Regions from separate parts of the Desulfovibrio sp. TomC genome, predicted to be linked through region 1. Evidence: predicted binding sites of a transcription regulator. Region 1 holds the regulator's gene; the other holds the start of a gene.

The links. Region 1 encodes sigma-54, which starts transcription at its own class of promoters, with help from an activator protein. Its sites were predicted from a motif close to CTGGCACGGNNNNTGCTT; they were not measured.
Region 2: the regulator sigma-54 is predicted to act here: its motif matches at 1,361-1,378, upstream of nifH (nitrogenase iron protein).

What each region holds. Positions count from the first base shown of each region.
Region 1 is NZ_JSEH01000001.1:293,642-296,914, reverse strand. It holds gene NY78_RS01420 (KdsC family phosphatase) at 86-622, shown strand; gene rpoN (RNA polymerase factor sigma-54) at 752-2,188, shown strand; gene hpf (ribosome hibernation-promoting factor, HPF/YfiA family) at 2,241-2,789, shown strand; gene NY78_RS01405 (PTS sugar transporter subunit IIA) at 2,790-3,239, shown strand.
Region 2 is NZ_JSEH01000007.1:164,680-167,952, reverse strand. It holds gene NY78_RS08775 (P-II family nitrogen regulator) at 1-116, opposite strand, end outside; gene NY78_RS08770 (P-II family nitrogen regulator) at 128-445, opposite strand; gene nifH (nitrogenase iron protein) at 471-1,298, opposite strand; gene NY78_RS08760 (sigma-54-dependent Fis family transcriptional regulator) at 2,050-3,273, shown strand, end outside.

The DNA of each region.
Region 1 (3,273 bases):
GCTGCGTCTGGGCATTGGGGTCTTGTCTGTCAGGAGCGGCGTTTGGGTCGGGGAGGAAGTGTGCTCCGGCCGTTGGAGGTTTTGTATGCCTGAGGATGCGAATCTGGCCGCCAGCCGGGCCAGGGAAGTGGCGTTGCTGGTTCTTGATGTCGACGGCGTCATGACCGACGGCGGCATCTATGTCGATGCTCGTGGCGAGGTGACCAAACGGTTTCATGTCCATGACAGCCTGGGCCTCATGGCGGCCCAGGCTGTCGGACTGGCTGTTGCGGTCATAAGCGGCCTGGACAGTCCGGCCGTGGCCGCGCGCATGGCCGATCTGGGCATTGCCGAGTACCACCCGGGCCATCACCGCAAGATGGGCGTGCTGCGGGGTATTCTGGAACGCCAGGGTGTTTCGCCAGAACAGACCGCCTATCTGGGCGATGATTGGGTGGACGCCGGCCCCATGGGGCTGGTCGGGTTGCCCATGACCGTGGCCGATGCCCAACCGGAGATCCTGGAGCTGGCCCTGTGGGTCTCGCGCCGGGGTGGGGGGCACGGGGCGGTCCGCGAGGCTGTGCGGTTTATCCTGGCAGCCAAGGGGCAACTCGGGGCTGCCTATGAGTGGTTCCTCGACTAGGGCCGCTTGTGCCGATTGCCACGAGGTCGCAATTGTGGCATGGTTTTTGTTGGGCGGGCTGGCTGTGGGCCGCCGTCCAAACCGAGTAGAACCCTTGGACGCAAACGACTCACGCGCACGGCGGTAAGCATGGCCCTGGAACTGCGGCAGCAGCTCAAGCTTTCCCAACAGCTGGTGATGACCCCCCAGCTGCAACAAGCCATCAAACTCCTTCAACTTTCCCGGTTGGAGCTGCTTGAGAGCGTGCAGCAGGAGCTGTTGGAAAATCCAATGCTGGAGGAGACCGTCGAGGACGACCGGCCAACTGAACGGGTCATGGCCGAAGACAACCTCGGGCCGACCGGCAATTCCACGGACGCAGCCATGGAGAAGGAGCTGCTCAAAAACGCCGAGTGGGATGACTACCTTGGTGATTTTGCCAGCACCGGCCGCCAGTCTCAGTCCCGCGATTCCGAAATTCCCGAAGAGGGCATGGCCTATGACGCCCGGCTGGCCTCCAAGCCGTCCCTGGACGGGCATCTGGGCTGGCAGATGCATCTGTCCAATTTTACCCCCAAGGAAGTGGAAGTCGGGGAAGCCATCATCGGCAGCCTGGACTCCTCGGGCTATCTGCAGGCCACGGTGGAAGAGCTGGCCGGGATGGCCGGGGCCGAACCGGCCATGGTGGAAGCGGTGCTCCATCGCCTCCAGCGCCTTGATCCCGTGGGCGTGGCCGCCCGCACGCCCAGCGAGTGTCTGCTGATCCAGATCGAGGTCTGCGGCTACGAAGATACCATCCTCATTGAACTGGTGCGCGAGCATCTTGAGGACCTGGAAAAGAAGCGCTACAAGCCGCTTTGCAAAAAATTTCATCTGACCATGGAAAAACTCAAGGAATACCTGGAGATGATCCAGACCCTTGATCCCATGCCCGGGGCCAGCTACGGTTCCGGGGACCCGATCTACGTCAGTCCTGACGCCTTCGTGTATAAATACGGGGATGATTTCGTTATCGTGCTCAACGAGGAAGGGATGCCCCGCCTGGGGCTCAACACGACCTATCTCGACGGCACGAACCCGAATAAAGACAAGGATAAGGACTACCTGCAAGACAAGATGCGCTCGGCTATGTGGCTCATGAAAAGCCTGTATCAGCGCCAGCGAACACTGTATAAGGTGCTTGAGAGCCTGGTCAAATTTCAGCGCGGCTTTTTCGAGGACGGCGTGACCAAGCTTCGGCCGCTCATTCTCAAGGACGTGGCCGACGACATCAGCATGCACGAGTCCACGGTCAGCCGCATCACCTCCAACAAGTACGTGGCCACGCCCCATGGCATTTTTGAGCTCAAGTTCTTCTTTAACAGTTCGCTGGAGCTCGACGACGGCACCACGGTTGGTTCGGAGTCGGTCAAGGCCATGATCAAGCGCATTATTTCCGGCGAGAACGCCAAAAAGCCCATCAGCGACGAGGCTATCGCCGATATGCTCAAAGACGAGCTGCAAATCAACATCGCCCGGCGAACCGTGGCCAAATACCGAACGGCCATGGGCATCGAGTCATCGTCGAAACGCAAGGCGGTTTTCTGATGCTTCGGACCGGGTTTTCCCGGCCCCACACCACGCCATCCCGGAGGATAACATGAACATCACCTTTAATTTCAAAAATTTTGAACCATCCGATCACTTGCGGGACTATGCCCGCAAGCGTTTTGAAAAACTTGCCAAATACACCACGGCCGTGGACTCTTCGGAGTTGCAGGTCAATCTGGCTGTGGAAAAGACCCGCCAGATGGCCGACGTGATCTTCCAGGCCGACAACATGCACATCTCGGCCCACGAAGTGTCCGAGGACATGTACTCCACCATTGACCTGATTCTCGACAAAATTGAGGCCCAGGCCAAGAAATTCCGGGAAAAGCAGAAGGACCGCCGTCGCCAGACCATCGAGCAGGTCCGCATGGACGTCATCAGCATCAGTGAGGACAGCGAGGGCGGCCGCATCCCCACCATCATCGAGACGGACAAGTACGAGCCCAAGCCCATGGCCGTTGAAGAGGCCGCCATGCAGCTTGAGGCGCTCAAGTACGAGTTCCTGGTGTTTATCAATTCCGAAAGCGAACGGCCCAATGTCATCTACCGACTGCGCAACGGCGACTTCGGCCTCATCGATCCTGGAACGGGCGTCTAAATGCGGTTAGAGGACTATCTCCAGCCCGATTTCGTGATCGGGGAGCTTGCGTCGGAGTCCAAGTCCGAGGTGCTGGCGGAATTGGTGGCCCCGATCAAGGCGCACTGGCCCGAGTTTGACGCCAAACGCGCCCATCAGGTGCTGCTTGACCGCGAAAATCTGGGCACCACGGGCATCGGCGACGGGGTGGCCATCCCCCACGGCAAGATGGAGAGCCTCGAACGCATCGTCATCGTCGTTGGAAGAAGCCTTGCCGGCGTCAGCTTCGATGCGCTGGACTTCAAGCCCTGCCGCATCTTTTTCCTGGTGCTGGCGCCTGAACATGTTGCGGGTCTGCATTTGCGCATCCTGGCCCACATCTCCCGGCTGCTTTCCGACGAGACCTTCCGGCGCGCCTTTCTGGACGCCGAAAACGACGCCGCCTTGTGGCAGGTGCTCACCGCCGCCTAGGTCCGCCAGAAATCATCTCCCCGCGCGGTTGTTG
Region 2 (3,273 bases), on a different contig from region 1:
TGGTGGCCGCGCCCGAGCACCCGCACGGCCATGAAGCTGGGGAACCCGAGTGTTTCCAGGGCATCCTTGGTCTGGCCCACCTTTTTGGGGCGGATGATGGCGATGATTTCCTTCATGGCGGCTCCCGCTACAGTCCGCTGACGCCGGTTCGGACGGTAAAGACCGAGTCCACGGGCATGACAAACACTTTGCCGTCGCCGAAATTGCCGGTGTAGGCCTTGTATTTGATGATCTTGAGTACTTCCGCGACGTTTTTGTCCTCGACCACCATCATGATCATGGTCTTGGGCAGCTCGTCGTAGTGGACATCGCCCATGGTGATGCCTTTTTGCTTGCCCCGGCCGTAGGCGTTTATTTTGGTCATGGTGAAAAAGCCCGCCTTGGCCAGCCCTTCGGTCACGGTCTCGGCCGCTTCCGGCCGCACAATCGCCTTGATCATTTTCATGCGCCTGCTCCTTTGGGGGCAATGGTTAGTCGGCGATGCCGTACTTGACGACCATGGCTTCCAGTTCGTCCATGGTCATGGGCTTGGGGATGACGAAGTTCTTGTTTTCGATGATCTTGCGGCCAAGCTCGCTGTATTCCAGGGCCTGGTTTTCCGTGGCGTCGTATTCGGTCACGGTCTTCTTGTTGAATTCAGCCTTCTGCACGATGTTGTCGCGGGGCACGAAGTGGATCATCTGGGTGCCGATGGCGGCGGTGAATTCTTCCAGGAATTCCCGCTCTCCGTCGACCTTGCGACTGTTGCAGATGACCCCGCCCAGGCGCACGCCGGACTGCTTGGCGTACTTGACCAGGCCCTTGCAGATGTTGTTGGCGGCGTAGATGGCCATCATTTCGCCCGAGGCCACGATGTAGACTTCCTGGGCCTTGCCGTCGCGGATCGGCATGGCAAAGCCGCCGCAGACAACGTCGCCAAGGACGTCGAAGAAGACGAAGTCGAGGTCCTCGGTGTAGGCCCCGTTGGCCTCCATGAGATCGATGGCGGTGATGACGCCGCGTCCGGCGCAGCCGACGCCGGGTTCGGGACCGCCGGACTCCACGCAATGGATGCCCATAAACCCCTGCTTGATGACCTTGTCATTGGTGACCTTTTCCGCGCCCTGGTCGCGCAAGACGTCCATGAGCGTTTCCTGGGGCTTGCCGCCCAGGATCAGTCGGGTGGAGTCAGCCTTGGGATCGCAACCGTGGATAAAGATCTTTTTGTCGTGGAAGTGGGCCATGGCGGCAGCGGTATTCTGGGTGGTGGTGGACTTGCCGATGCCGCCCTTTCCATAAATTGCGATCTTTCGGGTCATGGGAGGACTCCTTTTGCTGTAGTGCGCGAAGAAAAGGTTCGTCGCGCTGTTGTATGGCCGTATAGCCATAACTGTGCCAGCCGGAATCTCGGGATATGACTCGGAGGGAAAATCCAGGGTTTCAGCCTAAAATCTGTCATTAATATGCTGATATTATATGTTTTTATTGTCAAGGTCATGAGTGTCGGCAGCAGGCCAGATGTACGAAAGAGAACTATTCGTTGTGGTGTTGTACAGAATTGTATCTTCATATTGATGTCTGCTCCAAGCGATAAATCTTTTGTGACGTACCCAAATGTACCTTGTCAGGCCGGTTGTACAGTGGTGTACACAATCACGTCCCCAAGGCGGGACAGTGACCGGCGCGACCGATCGGGAGCGCCTGGGGATGTCGCCGGCGATCGACTGAGAGCGCCATCGCCCCGGACTGCGCAACGGTGCTGTCGCCCGAGCCTACAAAATGGGTGGAAAACGTACCCATCGGTACGAAAGGACTGGGTTCCCCAGGCCGAGGGGGAGGCCATCGGCAGGGTCAAGTGTCGGAGGGAAAGAAAATAGCCTTGGAATAGCTTGTCTTTTTGATATGTCTAAAATAGCATACGTTTTACGCCGCTGCCGTGGCCCAAATGGCGGGAATGGCATGTGGCTTGCTGACCCGGCTTCGGACCTGGGACAGGGACCCGGGCCCGTCGGGCGCACGTCGCCAAGACCTGTCACACCACCCTGAAAAGCAGCGCGCAAGCGAGGCCGCATGGACGAGAAGTATGGGGAAAGCGCCTCGGTCAAGGAATGTCACGCCGGGGCTTGCAAACACAGCGATCCCCGGGTGAAGGAATGTCACGCCGGGGTGTGCCGGGGCAAAATCGTGCCGCTGCTCTACGAGATGGGGAAGGCGCTTTCCGAGCACAACGATCTGGCCCTGGCCCTGGATACTCTGCTTGACTACATGCGCCGGGACATGGGCGTCACCCGGGCCATGGTCAACCTGCACCACCGCCAATCCGGCCACATCTTCATCCACAAGAGCCTGGGCCTGACCGAGGAAGAGCAGGCCCGGGGCGTCTATTTCCCGGGGGAGGGGATCACCGGCCAGGTGGTGGAAGAGGCCCGGCCCATCGTGGTGCGGCGCATCGGCCAGGAGCCGGCTATCTTGAACCGCACCGGCAGTCTGTCGCGGCCCGAAGACAGCGACAACGCCTTTGTCTGCGTGCCGATCCTGCGCGGCAAAAAGGTGCTCGGCAGCATCAGCGCCGTGCGGCTCTACGACAGCGACGAGCTGCTCGACAAACACGTCAACGCCCTGGTGGTCGTCTCCTACATGCTGGCCCAGGCCGTGGAACTCTATCTGGTGGAAACCGTCGACAAGGTGCAGTGGGAAGAGCGCCACCGGGAACTGCTCGGCGCGCTCCAGGCGCGTTTCAAACCCTCGGCCTTTATCGGCTCCTCCAAGGCCATGATGGAGGTGTTCGCCGTGCTGCACAAGGTGGCCAAGACCCGGACCACGGTGCTGCTCCTGGGGGAGAGCGGCGTGGGCAAGGAAATGATCGCCAACGCCATCCATGCCGACGGTCAGCGTCCGGACGGCCCCATGGTCAAGTTCAACTGCGCCGCGTTGCCGGAAAGCATCCTGGAGAGCGAGCTGTTCGGCCATGAGAAGGGCTCGTTTACCGGGGCCACCCAGCTGCGCAAGGGCCGTTTTGAAGAAGCCGACGGCGGCACCATTTTTCTCGACGAAGTGGGCGAACTGTCGCTTGGGGTCCAGGCCAAGCTCCTGCGCGTGCTCCAGGAACGGGCCTTTGAGCGGGTGGGCGGCAACAAGACCGTGACCGTGGACATCCGCATCATCGCCGCCACCAACAAGAATCTGGCCGAGATGGCCGAACGGGGCGAATTTCGCCAGGACCTCTATTTCCGGCTCAATGTCTTCCCGCTCCAGGTGCCGCCGCTGCGCGACCGGGGCAGCGACATCGTCACC